2 regions of the Streptomyces albireticuli genome follow, and region 1 is predicted to be linked to the other one. Evidence: predicted binding sites of a transcription regulator. Region 1 holds the regulator's gene; the other holds the start of a gene.
The links. Region 1 encodes HrcA, which represses chaperone genes, less so after heat shock. Its sites were predicted from a motif close to TTNGCACTCNGNNNNNCNGAGTGCNAA; they were not measured.
Positions count from the first base shown of each region.

Region 2: groES (co-chaperone GroES) is a predicted target of HrcA. The motif match lies at 4,776-4,802, and genes of this name have one in related genera.

Region 1 covers NZ_CP021744.1:5,247,414-5,254,610, reverse strand. Annotated here, with positions in the region: gene SMD11_RS22640 (helix-turn-helix transcriptional regulator) at 117-941, opposite strand; gene SMD11_RS22635 (16S rRNA (uracil(1498)-N(3))-methyltransferase) at 1,052-1,804, opposite strand; gene SMD11_RS22630 (nitronate monooxygenase) at 1,801-3,000, opposite strand; gene dnaJ (molecular chaperone DnaJ) at 3,207-4,346, opposite strand; gene hrcA (heat-inducible transcriptional repressor HrcA) at 4,347-5,363, opposite strand; gene SMD11_RS22615 (MBL fold metallo-hydrolase) at 5,558-6,289, shown strand; gene SMD11_RS22610 (DUF3097 domain-containing protein) at 6,408-7,197, shown strand, end outside.
Region 2 covers NZ_CP021744.1:4,422,979-4,430,175, forward strand. Annotated here, with positions in the region: gene SMD11_RS19200 (hypothetical protein) at 1-547, shown strand, start outside; gene SMD11_RS19205 (MFS transporter) at 597-2,213, opposite strand; gene SMD11_RS19210 (THUMP-like domain-containing protein) at 2,358-3,566, opposite strand; gene SMD11_RS19215 (polysaccharide deacetylase family protein) at 3,641-4,549, shown strand; gene groES (co-chaperone GroES) at 4,953-5,261, shown strand; gene groL (chaperonin GroEL) at 5,393-7,015, shown strand; gene SMD11_RS19230 (SDR family NAD(P)-dependent oxidoreductase) at 7,106-7,197, opposite strand, start outside.

The DNA.
Region 1 (7,197 bases):
CCTGCCTCTTCTTCCAGCATCAGGGGGACCGCCGTCCGGCCGCCATAGGAAGAACTGCCCATCCGGAGTGCCCGGCTCCGAACCACGCGGACGCCCCGGACGCTCCGCCCCCGCTGCTACGGCACCAGCCCCACCCGTCTCGCCTGCACCACCGTCGACACCCGGTTGTTCGTGCCGAGCTTGCGGTAGATCTTCTCCAGATGGCGGTTGACCGTGTGCGGCGAGATCGTGAGGCGGCGGCCGATCACCTCCGCCGTCAGACCCTGGGCGACCAGGCCCAGGACCGTCCGCTCACGGGGCGTCAGGCCGTGCTCGGCGGCGGGTGCCAAGCCGCCGACGCCACCGACGACCGCCTCTCGGACGCCCCCGCTCCCACCCCCGCCACCCTGCGCCGCCGCCCGCCGCAGCCGTCCCAGTTCCTGGATGTGGTTCTCCGCGCCCAGCAGCAGCGGCTGGATCCGTGCCGCGAAGGCGAGCTCCCGCGCACTGAAGTCCCGCCCCTTGCGCCCCAGGGACACCGCACGCATCACGGTTCCATCGCCCGGAAGGGGGATGCCCAGCTGACGCGTCGTACCGAAGTCGTGACGGGCCTCGCTGTAGCAGCGGGTGTTGCGCCAGCCGTCGCAGATCCGGTCCATGGTCACCGGCCGGCGCCCGCCCGCGGCGAGGTAGCCGACCAGGGGGTGCCGCTGGCGCGCCCGGCGCAGGACGAGGGCGTCCACGGCGGGGCCGATCGACGTGGGTGCCCAGCCGTCGGCCCCGCTGCCCCTGCCCACCGGGCTCGTCACGTCGAATTTCGCGAGGATCACCGTGCCGCAGCCGAAGGTTTCGAGCAGGTGCGCCGCCACCAGGTGCTGGAGCGCTTCGGGCTCGTGGCTTTCGAGTACGGCGACGGCGAGGTCGAGCATGCGCTCGTAGTCCCGGGAACGAAGGTGCGACATGAACAGTCCATCCCCAGAAACGGCGGTCCGGAGCCCCTATGTGGCCAGGCCCACGGCTTCCTGCCGCGTACGCCGCCCCACCAGGGGGCGCGGCCCGGCCGGCGGCGTCCCTACGACCAGCGGCCCGTCCGGCCCAGCAGCAGCGCCGTCGCCGCCGTGCCCGCCGTCGAGGTCCGCAGGACGCTCGGGCCCAGGCGGTACGGCTTCGCGCCCGCCTCCGCGAAGGCCGCGAGCTCCTCGGGCGAGACGCCGCCCTCGGGGCCGACGACGAGGACGATGTTCCCCGTCGCGGGAAGCTCCGCCGTGGCGAGCGGGGCGCTGGAGCCCTCCTCGTGCAGGACGGCGGCGAACGCGGCGTCCGCCAGCAGCGTGGCGACCTGCTTGGTCGTCAATTGCTCGGAGACCGGCGGGAACCTCAGTCTCCGCGACTGCTTGCCCGCCTCACGGGCCGTCGCCCGCCACTTGCCCAGCGACTTGGCCGCCCGCTCGCCCTTCCACTGCGTGATGCAGCGCGACGCCGCCCACGGGACGATCGCGTCGACGCCCGTCTCCGTCATCGTCTCCACCGCGAGCTCACCGCGGTCGCCCTTCGGCAGCGCCTGGACGACCGTGATGTGCGGCTCCGGCAGCGGCTCGGCGCGGACGGAGGTCACCGCGACGTCCAGCCGGTCCTTGCCCTCGACCGCGGCCACGGTGCCGAACGCGCCCGTGCCCTCGCCGTCCGTCAGGACGATCTCCTCGCCGACGCGCAGCCGGCGGACCGACACGGCGTGCCGGCCCTCGGGGCCGGAGAGCGGGAAGACGGTACCGGGGAAGACGCCCGTGAGGGCACCCTCCTCGACCAGGAACACCGGCGCTGTCATGACTCGCTCCCTCGCTTCGCACTGCTCTGCCCGCCCTGCCCGGCGACCCCGTACCCTCCGGTTCCGGACCCGGCGACCCCGTACCCTCCGGTTCCGGACTCCTCGCCCCGGGCCGACGGCCCGCGCGCCGCCTCCAGTTCGGCGGCGAGCACCTCCACCAGCCGCGCCGCCGGGAGTTCCCGGGACAGCCGGTGGCCCTGGCCCGCCCAGAGGTTCATCCCCTGCGGGTCGCCCGCCGCCGCGGCCGCCTTGCGCAGGCCGGAGGTGAGGTAGTGGACCTGAGGGTACGCCGCGGGGGCGTACGGGCCGTGCTCCCGGAGGAAACGGTTCACCAGGCCACGGGCCGGGCGGCCCGAGAAGGCGCGGGTCAGTTCGGTGCCGGTGAAGACCGGTTCGGGGTCGGTCAGGGCGCGCTTGTGCAGGGCGTGCGCGCCCGACTCGGGGCAGGGCACGAAGGCCGTGCCGAGCTGCGCCGCGACGGCGCCCGCCGCGAGTACGGCCGCGATCTGGGCACCCCGCATCAGACCGCCCGCGGCGATCATGGGGAGGTCCACGGACTCGCCGATCTCGGCCAGCAGGGTCAGCAGGCCGACGCCCGCGCCGGTGCCGTCCAGGCGCGGGTCGTCGCGGTGGGTGCCCTGGTGGCCGCCGGCCTCCGTGCCCTGGACGCACAGGGCGTCGGCGCCCGCCGCGTGCGCGGCGCGCGCCTCGGCGACGGAGGTGACGGTCACGACCGTCACCGTGCCGACGCGGGCCAGCGACTCGACCACCGCCCGGTCCGGGCAGCCGAAGGTGAAGGAGACCAGGGGCACGGGATCGTCGAGGAGGATCGCCAGCTTGGCGTCGTAGGCGTCGTCGCACGGCAGATCGGTGTCGCCGAGGGGCGTGCCGTACCAGGCGGCCTCGCCGGCCAGCTGCTCGGCGTAGACCTCCACGGCGGCCGGGTCGGCGGCGGGGGTGTGCGGCATGAAGAGGTTCACGCCGAAGGGGGCGGCGGTACGGGCCCGGAGCTGCTTGATCTCCTCGTACATCGCCGCGGGGGTCTTGTAGCCGGCCGCCAGGCTGCCGAGGCCGCCGGCCTCGGAGACGGCCGCCGCGAGCGCCGGGCAGGAGGGGCCGCCGGCCATGGGGGCCTGCACGATCGGGTGCCGGTACAGACCGGTCAGCGCGGTGGCTCCCCTGGATTCAAAGGCCATGACCACATCGTGTCACGCCTGGCCGGGCACGCCGACCCCGGCCGGGAAGGAGACCTGGGGAAACCCGCCGCCCCGGCGGGAGCCGGGGAACGCGCCGGCCCCGGTCCGGCAGGAGACCTGCCGGACCGGGGCCGGACGTGGGACCGGGCCGGAGCCCGGTCGCCTGAACCTCACGGGGACGTCGGGACGACGTCACCCACTACCGCCTAGCGGCCGTTGAACGCGTCCTTCAGACGCGAGAACAGGCCCTGCTGCCCCGGCTTGAACTCGCCCATCGGGCGCTCCTCGCCGCGCAGCTTCGCGAGCTGGCGCAGCAGGTCCTCCTGCTGCGGGTCCAGCTTGCTGGGGGTGATCACCTCGACGTGCACGATGAGGTCACCGCGCCCGCCGCCGCGCAGGTGCGTGACGCCGCGCTGGTGCAGCGGGATCGACTGGCCGGACTGGGTGCCCGGGCGGATGTCGATCTCCTCGACGCCGTCCAGGGTCTCCAGCGGCACCTTGGTGCCGAGGGCCGCGGCCGTCATCGGGATGGTGACCGTGCAGTGCAGGTCGTCGCCGCGCCGCTGGAAGGTGGGGTGCGGGGTCTCGTGGATCTCGACGTAGAGATCGCCGGCGGGGCCGCCGCCGGGGCCGACCTCGCCCTCGCCCGCGAGCTGGATGCGGGTGCCGTTGTCGACACCGGCGGGGATCTTGACCGTCAGGGTGCGGCGCGAGCGGACGCGGCCGTCGCCGGCGCACTCCGGGCACGGGGTCGGCACCACGGTGCCGAAGCCCTGGCACTGCGGGCACGGCCGGGAGGTCATGACCTGGCCGAGGAAGGAGCGGGTGACCTGCGAGACCTCACCGCGGCCGCGGCACATGTCACAGGTCTGCGCGGAGGTGCCGGGGGCCGCGCCCTCGCCGCTGCACGTGGTGCAGACGACGGCGGTGTCGACCTGGATCTCCTTGGTCGTCCCGAACGTCGCGTCGTTGAGGCTGATCTCCAGGCGGATCATGGCGTCCTGGCCGCGGCGGGTGCGCGAGCGCGGTCCGCGCTGCGAGGCCTGGCCGAAGAAGGCGTCCATGATGTCGGAGAAGTTGCCGAAGCCCGCGCCGAAGCCACCGGCCCCGCCGCCGGCGCCGCCGGAGGCCGAGAGCGGGTCGCCGCCGAGGTCGTAGACCTGCTTCTTCTGCGGGTCCGAGAGCACCTCGTAAGCGGCGTTGATCTCCTTGAACCGCTCCTGGGTCTTCGGGTCCGGATTGACGTCCGGGTGCAGCTCACGGGCGAGCCGGCGGAAGGCCTTCTTGATCTCGTCCTGCGAGGCATCGCGCCGTACGCCCAGGACCGCGTAGTAATCCGTGGCCACTTACGACTCCGCCAGGATCTGTCCGACGTAACGTGCCACTGCGCGTACCGCTCCCATCGTTCCGGGGTAGTCCATGCGGGTCGGTCCGACCACGCCGAGTTTGGCGACTGCCTCGTCGCCCGAACCGTAGCCGACGGCGACGACCGATGTGGAGTTCAGTCCCTCATGAGCGTTCTCATGACCGATTCGCACCGTCATGCCCGAGTCCTTGGCCTCGCCGAGCAGCTTGAGCAGCACGACCTGCTCCTCCAACGCCTCCAGCACGGGCCGGATCATCAGGGGGAAGTCATGGCCGAAGCGGGTGAGATTGGCGGTGCCGCCGATCATCAGCCGTTCCTCGGTCTCCTCGACCAGGGTCTCCAGCAGGGTCGCGAGGACTGTGGAAACGGTTCCGCGATCTTCCTGCTCGAAGGACTCGGTGAGGTCCTGCACCAGCTGCGGCACATCCGCGAACCGCCGTCCGACGACGCGGCTGTTCAGCCGCGCCCGCAGGTCCGCGAGAGACGTCTCGCCGATCGGCGCCGGGCAGTCGACCATGCGCTGCTCGACCCGGCCGGTGTCCGTGATCAGTACGAGCATGACGCGGGCGGGAGCGAGCGAGAGCAGCTCCACATGGCGCACCGTCGAGCGGGTCAGCGACGGATACTGCACCACCGCCACCTGCCGGGTCAGCTGCGCGAGCAGCCGCACCGTGCGGCCCACGACATCGTCGAGATCGACGGCGCCGTCGAGGAAGTTGTGAATGGCCCGCCGCTCCGGCGTCGACAGGGGCTTGACGCCCGCCAGTTTGTCGACGAAGAGGCGGTAGCCCTTGTCGGTCGGGATGCGGCCCGCGCTCGTGTGGGGCTGGGCGATGAAGCCCTCGTCCTCCAGCGCGGCCATGTCGTTGCGCACCGTCGCCGGGGAGACGCCCAGGCGGTGCCGCTCGGTGAGGGCCTTGGAGCCCACGGGCTCCTCGGTGCCCACATAGTCCTGGACGATGGCGCGCAACACCTCGAGCCTGCGTTCGCTCAGCACCGCGCACCTCCAGTCCAGCCGTCCTACGGATTCTGTCCCTGGCACTCAATGGTCACGAGTGCCAGATACCTCCAGCCAGTGTACGGCCGTCCACCACGGCCAGGGCAAGAGCCGTCTCCGCCGGGCGCCCGCCGCACACCTGCCGTATGCCCGCCGGGCGGGCAACCGTACCGCGCTCCGGATAGCGTCCGGGTATGGAGAGCGATGAGGCGACCGCGCGTTGGGAGAGGCTCGCGCCAGGGGTCGCGCGCCGCAGAATGCCCGGGTGGGACGCGACGATCGGCGTGGTCGCGGGGGCGGACGGCATGCTGCTCGTGGACACCGGCGCGACCGTCCTGGAGGGCGCCGAGGTGCGCCGGGACGTGCGCGAGATCTTCGGGCGCGCAGTGACGCATATCGCTCTGACCCACCCCCATTTCGATCATGTCTTCGGGACGGCCGCGTTCTCCGGGGCCGAGGTGTACGGGGCGGTGGGGCTCGCCGATCTGCTGGAGCGTGAGCGCGAGGAGCTCCGCCGGGACGCGGTGCGGCACGGCGTGGAGCCGGAGGCCGCGGCGGGCGCCGCCGAGCTGCTCGTACGCCCCCACCACCAGGTCTCCGGCGAGCTCACCCTCGACCTGGGCGGCGGCCGGCAGGTGCTGCTGGCCAACATCGGCCCGGGACACACGGCGCACGACCTGGCCGTCTTCGTCGCGGGCGCGGGCGGGGCGCCCGAGGTCGTCTTCTGCGGCGACCTGGTCGAGGAGTCCGGCGAACCGCAGGCCGGGCCGGACGCGCTGCCCCGCCAGTGGCCGGCCGCCCTGGACCGGCTGCTGGCGCTGGGCGGCGAGGACGCGGTCTACGTGCCGGGGCACGGGGCCGTCGTGGACGCCCGGTTCGTCCGCGCGCAACGGGACGCGCTGGCGGAGCGGTTCGGCGTGTCGTGACGGGAGGGGCGGGGCGTACGTCGTGTGCGGTGGCGTGCGACCCGCCCGGCTCACCTGAAGGAGGGCGGGGCGCGCAGCAAGATCCCGTCCGCCCGGTTCACCCCGCAGAATGGCACCCATGCGCAGCAGACAATACGGACCGGACCTCACCCCTCCGTGGAAGCGTCAGCAGCCCGCGCCCGAGGTGCCGGCGGATCCCGGCCTGGTCGTCGAGGAGGTGTCCACGGGCTTCTGCGGAGCGGTGATCCGCTGCGAGAAGACGGCCCAGGGCCTCACGGTGACCCTGGAGGACCGCTTCGGCAAGCACCGGGTCTTCCCGCTGGAGCCGCGCGGCTTCCTGCTGGAGGGGCGTGTCGTCACGCTCGTACGCCCCACCGCCGCGCGGGCGCCCCAAGGACCTGTGCGGACGGCGTCCGGTTCGCTCGCCGTACCGGGGGCGCGTGCGCGTGTCGCGCGCGCCGGGCGCATCTACGTAGAGGGACGGCACGACGCGGAGCTCGTGGAGCGGGTCTGGGGCGACGACCTGCGCATCGAGGGCGTGGTCGTCGAGTACCTGGAGGGCGTCGACGACCTGCCCGCCGTCGTCCGCTCCTTCTCCCCCGGCCCGGACGCCCGCCTCGGCGTCCTGGTCGACCACCTCGTACCGGGCTCGAAGGAGTCACGGATCGCGGCGGAGGTGACCGGGGAGCACGTGCTGGTGGTGGGGCACCCCTACATCGATGTGTGGGAAGCGGTGAAGCCGTCGTCGGTGGGCATCCCGGAGTGGCCCCGGGTGCCGCGGGGCGAGGACTGGAAGACGGGGGTGTGCGCGGCGCTGGGGTGGCCGTCGAACACGGGGGCCGCGTGGCAGCGGATCCTGTCGGCGGTGGGGTCTTACAAGGATCTGGAGCCGGCGTTGCTGGGGCGGG
Region 2 (7,197 bases), 820 kb from region 1:
CCTCGTCCACGCCCAGCTGGCACCGCAGCGGCTGCTGCTCCTGTGGCTGCTGACCGCCCTGACGATCCTCGGCTGGGTGTTCGCCGTGCTGGGCCTCGAAGCCGCGGCGGACGGCGGCGTGGTCCGCTACGCCCACGCGGCGGCCTTCCTCCTCCTGGCCGGCTGCGCGGCCGTCCCCGCGGTCCTCGGCATCGCCTCCGGCCTCCGCGAGGACCGCCGGGCCCGCGACCGGCTGCGCCGCTGGACGGCCCTGGACCGCGACCCGTACGGCGACCAGGCGTACCGGGCGGCGGGCCTGACCTGGTTCTGGCTGCTGATGTCGCTGCTGCCGTCGGCCGGCGCGGTGGTCGTCGGCTGCGCCTACGTGGCGGAGGTCCTCTCGCGGCCGCCGGGGGAGATCGACGGGTCGACGTACGCCTACGCGGTGGGCTGCACGGGGCCGCTGGCGGTGGCGGGGGCGCAGGGGGTGGCGAAGGCGCTGGCACACCGGCGGTGGACGCGGGGGATGGAGAGCGTGAACGGCGGCCCGGTCCCGCGCCACGGGTGAGCCGCCGGGCGGCGGACCGGCCGGACGCGGTTCCGGCGGGCGTCTTCCGCTAGTCCGGCCGCCATCCGCTCATCCCCGTCGCGTCCATGGTCTCCGCGGCCCCGGCCTCCGCCTCGGACGGGCCGCCCCGCAGGCGTCGCAGGTCCGACGGCCGCACCTGGATCGCCAGCAGCGCGATCACCGCCGCGACCACCGTGAACGCCGCCGCGACGACGAAGGCCGCCGAGACCCCGGAGGTCAGCACCTCGTCCGACCACGGGCGCGGCAGCTGACCCGTGCGCTGGAAGGCCAGGCGCTCCGGTGGGGTGGCGGTTTCGAGGAAGCGGGGGACCTGGGTGCGGGCCTCGTCGCGGCTGGCCGTGCCGAAGACCGTGACCAGGATGGACAGGCCCAGCGAACCGCCCACCTGCTGGGTGGCGTTGAGCAGGCCGGACGCCGCGCCCGACTCGTGTGCGGGGACGCCGGAGACGGCCATCAGGGTGAGCGAGACGAACTGCATGCCCATGCCCAGGCTGAAGACGAGCATCGGGCCGAGGACGCTGCCCAGGTACGTGGAGTGGACGTCGGTGAGGGTCAGCCAGCTCAGTCCGCCGGCCGCCAGGATCGCGCCGGCCACCATGAAGGGCTTCGGCCCGTAGCGCGGCAGGAGCTGGGAGGCGATGCCCGCGCCGACGGCGATGACCGCGCTGACCGGCAGGAAGGCGAGCCCGGCCCGCAGCGGGCTGAAGCCCAGGACGTTCTGCACGAACAGGGTGAGGAAGAAGAACATGCCGAAGATCGCGGCGGCGAGGCTCAGCATGATCCCGTAGGTGCCCGCCCGGTTGCGGTCGGCGAACATCCTCAGCGGGGTGATCGGTTGCTTCGAACGCGACTCGACGAGGACGAACGCCGCGAGGAAGAGGAGCGCCGCGCCGAACGAGGCCAGGGTGATGCCGTCCCGCCAGCCCTCCTGGGCGGCGCGGATGAAGCCGTAGACGAGCAGGGCCATGCCGCAGGTCGAGGTGAGGGCGCCGGTGAGGTCGAAGTGGCCGGGGTGGCGTTCGGACTCGCTGATGCAGCGGGGCGTGGCGAGGGCGATGAGCAGGCCGATGGGGACGTTCACGAAGAGCACCCAGCGCCAGTCCAGCCACTCGACGAGGATGCCGCCCGCCAGCAGGCCGATGGCGCCGCCGCCCGCGGACACCGCGGCGAAGACGCCGAACGCCCTGTTGCGGGCGGGGCCTTCGGTGAAGGTGGTGGTGATCAGGGCGAGCGCGGTCGGTGAGGCGATCGCGCCGCCCACGCCCTGGAGCGCGCGGGCGGCGAGCAACTGGTGGGAGTCCTGGGCCAGGCCGCCGAGCAGGGAGGCGAGGACGAACAGCAGCACGCCGAAGACGAAGACCCGGCGCCGGCCGAGGATGTCACCGGCCCTGCCGCCGAGGAGCAGCAGTCCGCCGAAGGTGAGGGTGTAGGCGTTGACCACCCAGGCCAGGCTGGTGGTGGAGAAGTGCAGTGCGCTCTGGATGTGCGGCAGGGCGATGTTCACGATGGTGATGTCGAGGACCACCATCAGCTGGCACGAGGCGATGACGAGGAGCGCGGCGCCGTTGCCGCGCGCGTGTGCGGTGCCGGGCCCCGGATCGCCGGGGCCCGTGGCCGGAAGTGGTGTCGGCTGGGAGTTCGTCATGGCGGTGGTGCGTCCTGCGCGCGCGAGCGCGCCGTGGCCCGGCCCACGAAGACTTCGTGGGCCCGCGGAAGGGTGCGGTTCGCACCCTTCGTCCACCGTAAGGCCGCTACCCGGAGGCGGCCATTCGAGTGACGGGGGTGGGCGCTACGCGCGCGCCGGGTGCCCCAGCAGCATCGTCGGGGCACCGGCCACCCGGGTGAGCAGGATCGTGCAGGAGTTCGCGCCGTCGAGCTTGAGCTTCTTGCGGAGCTCCTCCGGCTCCACCGCCGAGCCGCGCTTCTTCACGGTCACGACGCCGACCTTCCGCTCGCGCAGCAGCGCCTTGAGCTTCTTCAGGTTGAAGGGCAGGACGTCGGTGATCTCGTACGCCGCGGCGTACGGCGTCTCCACCAGGTGGTCCGATGTCACGTACGCGATCGTCTCGTCGACGAGCCCGCCCGACACCCGCTCCGCGACGTCCGCGACCAGGTGCGCGCGGATCACCGCGCCGTCCGGCTCGTAGAGATAGCGGCCCACGGGGCGCACGGCCGGGTCCGGGAGCCCGGCGCCCACCAGTGTGTGCGGGCCGGGCAGCAGCGTCGCGCGCCGGGTGCCCGGGGCCGTGCCGAACCAGAGCACGGCCTCCTTCACATCGCCGCCGTCCGAGATCCACTCGGCCTCGGCCTCCTCCGGGACGGCCTCGTGGGGGACACCCGGGGCGATCTTGAGGGCGGCGTGCGGGGCCTTGAGCGCCGCCCCGACCGCCCAGGAGAGCGGCGGCGAATACGCCTCGGGGTCGAAGATCCGGCCCCGGCCGCCCCGCCGCGCGGGGTCGACGAAGACGGCGTCGTACCCCGCGGTGTCGATCTCCGCGACATCCGCGCGGCGCACCTCGATCAGCTCCGCGAGCCCCAGCGCCTCGGCGTTGGCCCGGGCGACCTCGCACGTCAGCGGGTCGCGGTCGACGGCCAGGACGCGGATGCCCAGCCGGGCCAGGGCGATCGCGTCGCCGCCGATGCCGCAGCAGAGATCGGCCACCGAACGGATGCCGAGCCCGGCGAAGCGGGCGGCGCGGTACTCGGCGACGGACTTCCTGGTGGACTGCTCGACGCCGTTCGGGGTGAAGAACATGCGGTACGCGTCCTCGGGGCCGAACTTCGCGACCGCGCGCTGCCGCAGCCGGGCCTGCCCGAGGGCCGCCGAGACCAGCTCGGCGGGGTGGTCCCGGCGCAGCCGGGTCGCCGTGGCGAGCTCCTGGGCGGGGTCGTGGTCGCGGAGCCCCGCGAGGAGCTGCCGGCCCTCGTCGGTGCGGAGGGCGGCGAAGGCGTCGAGGCTGGCAGCGGTCTGCGTGTTCGGTGCGGGCACGTGTCTCATTCTCGCCGACGGCGCGCCCCGGACGGAGGACCGGACGGGATCGTCACTCGAATACATGAACAACAATCGGAAGGGTGAGCCCCTCCATATCCGGCCTCCGGGCCCCCCGCCGCCGTCTCCGTACCACCGGTCCCGCCTGCGCCGCGGCCCTGCTCCTGGCCGGACTGCTCGCGGGCTGCTCGGGGTCGCCGGGATCCTCCTCCGGCCCGGACGAGGCGGCCGGCTCGCCCTCCCGTACGGGCACGGGCGCGGCCTCCCCGAGCGCCGCGCCGGATCCGGAGACCTACCGCCGCTGGGGGCTCGACAAGCCGCTCGCCGCGCCCCCGAAGCCGCCCGCGGCGAAGCTGACGGACGGGATGCGGCCGGGCGACGCGCCCAAGGTCGTCAAGCGGGTGCCCACCCAGGACAAGGTCGTCTTCGTGACCTTCGACGACGGGGCCGAGAAGGACCCCGAATTCGTGAAGATGGCCAAGGACCTCAAGCTGCCGTTCTCCATGTTCCTCACGGACGACATCGCCCGCGCGGGCCGCGGCTACGACTACTTCGAGCAGCTGCGGGGCGAGGCGGGCGCCGGAGGGAAGCGCAACGGCGTGCACAACCACACCCTCTCGCACCCCAACCTCCGCACCCTGTCGCCCGAGGCACAGCGCCGGGAGGTGTGCGGGCAGCAGGAGGCGCTGGAGAAGCGGTTCGGCACGCGCCCGCCCCTCTTCCGCCCGCCCTACGGCAACCTCGACGACGCCACGCTGACGGCCGCGGGCGGCTGCGGTGTGAAGGCGGTCGTGCTGTGGGAGGCGACGATGCAGATCAACGACATGCGCTACGCGGACGGCGGCAAGCTGCGCGCGGGCGACATCGTGCTGGCGCACTTCCGCGGGCCGCGGGAGCTCAAGGGCACGTCCATGACCGAGCACGTCACCAACATGCTGCGCAGCATCCAGCGGCAGGGGTTCACGGTGGCCCGCCTGGAGGATTACGTGTAGGGCCGGGCGCACGGAGCGGCGCCGTGGGCGCCGTGCGGGGAATCCGGAGGATTACGACCCCCGGCGCGCGGGCAGATCCACCTCCGCGCCGGGACGCCGGGGCGCGCCGCCCCGACCGGCCGGAACGCCGTGCGCGCACCCCGCGCGACGCGGCCGGGCCCGCTCCGGAACCCGCCCGGCGGGTGCTTACCCCCAGGGGTGAAATGCGAGCCCGCCGCACGGCGAATTGGCACTCCGCTTGACCGAGTGCTAACCGCGTCATAGTCTCGGCTCCGTTGGCACTCTCCACTCGGGAGTGCCAGCCGCAGCGACGGGCAGGATCCGGCACCCGCGACGACGGATGCTCCTGGTCGCCACCTCAGACAGATAACCCCGTGAGATCTCCGAAGGGGGAGGTCGGATCGTGACGACCACCAGCTCCAAGGTTGCCATCAAGCCGCTCGAGGACCGCATCGTGGTCCAGCCGCTCGACGCCGAGCAGACCACGGCCTCGGGCCTGGTCATTCCGGACACCGCCAAGGAGAAGCCCCAGGAGGGCGTCGTCCTGGCCGTGGGCCCGGGCCGCTTCGAGGAGGGCAACCGCCTTCCGCTCGACGTCTCCGTCGGCGATGTCGTGCTCTACAGCAAGTACGGCGGCACCGAGGTGAAGTACAACGGCGAGGAGTACCTCGTTCTCTCGGCTCGCGACGTTCTCGCGATCATCGAGAAGTAAGCCGGGGGTCCGGGGGTCGCTCCCCGGGCCGGTGCTGCACCCCGTTTGATGTGATCTGTGCCCTGGTCCCCGTGTCATTTCGACAATTGGGCACCAGGGCGCAGTTCGTTTGAGAGGACTTGAAGCAACTCATGGCGAAGATCCTGAAGTTCGACGAGGATGCCCGTCGCGCCCTCGAGCGCGGCGTCAACAAGCTGGCCGACACGGTCAAGGTGACGATCGGCCCCAAGGGCCGCAACGTCGTCATCGACAAGAAGTTCGGTGCCCCGACCATCACCAACGACGGTGTCACCATCGCGCGCGAGGTCGAGCTCGACGACCCGTACGAGAACCTGGGCGCCCAGCTCGTCAAGGAGGTGGCGACCAAGACCAACGACATCGCGGGTGACGGCACCACCACCGCGACCGTGCTGGCCCAGGCGCTGGTCCGCGAGGGTCTGCGCAACGTCGCCGCCGGCGCCTCCCCGGCCGCCCTGAAGAAGGGCATCGACGCCGCGGTCAAGGCCGTCTCCGACGAGCTGCTCGCGACCGCCCGTCCGATCGAGGACAAGTCCGACATCGCCGCCGTCGCCGCCCTGTCCGCCCAGGACAAGCAGGTCGGCGAGCTCATCGCCGAGGCGATGGACAAGGTCGGCAAGGACGGCGTCATCACCGTCGAGGAGTCGAACACCTTCGGCCTGGAGCTCGACTTCACCGAGGGCATGGCCTTCGACAAGGGTTACCTGTCCCCCTACATGGTGACCGACCAGGAGCGTATGGAGGCCGTCCTCGACGACCCGTACATCCTGATCCACCAGGGCAAGATCGCCTCGATCCAGGACCTGCTGCCGCTGCTGGAGAAGGTCATCCAGGCCGGCGCCAGCAAGCCGCTGCTGATCATCGCCGAGGACGTCGAGGGCGAGGCGCTCTCCACCCTCGTCGTCAACAAGATCCGTGGCACCTTCAACGCCGTGGCCGTCAAGGCCCCCGGCTTCGGTGACCGCCGCAAGGCGATGCTCGGCGACATGGCCACCCTCACCGGTGCCACCGTCATCGCCGAGGAGGTCGGCCTCAAGCTCGACCAGGCCGGTCTGGACGTGCTGGGCACCGCCCGCCGCGTGACGATCACCAAGGACGACACCACCATCGTCGACGGTGGCGGCAACTCCGGTGACGTCGAGGGCCGCGTCGCCCAGATCAAGGCCGAGATCGAGTCCACGGACTCCGACTGGGACCGCGAGAAGCTCCAGGAGCGCCTCGCCAAGCTCGCCGGTGGCGTCTGCGTCATCCGCGTGGGTGCGGCCACCGAGGTCGAGCTCAAGGAGAAGAAGCACCGTCTGGAGGACGCCATCTCCGCGACCCGCGCCGCGGTCGAGGAGGGCATCGTCTCCGGTGGTGGCTCCGCGCTCGTCCACGCCGTCAAGGTCCTCGAGGGCAACCTCGACAAGACCGGCGACGAGGCCACCGGTGTCGCCGTGGTCCGCCGCGCCGCCGTCGAGCCGCTGCGCTGGATCGCCGAGAACGCCGGCCTCGAGGGCTACGTCATCACCTCGAAGGTCTCCGAGCTCGACAAGGGCCAGGGCTTCAACGCCGCGACCGGCGAGTACGGCGACCTGGTGAAGGCCGGCGTCATCGACCCGGTCAAGGTCACCCGCTCCGCCCTGGAGAACGCCGCCTCCATCGCCTCCCTGCTGCTCACGACCGAGACCCTGGTCGTCGAGAAGCCGGCCGAGGAGGAGGCCGAGGCCGGTCACGGCCACGGTCACGCCCACTAGTTCCGGTACCCCCGGCTGGTCGCGCGCCTGACGCACCGAGGCCCGGCACCCCTTCGGGGGGTGCCGGGCCTCGGCCGTTTCCCGTACCGGCTACTTCGGTCCGTACTTACGGCCCGTCGTGGACGACGCCCGCGACACGACCCGGTGCGGCGCCAGCTTCATCAGGCCCGTGATCGCCTTGT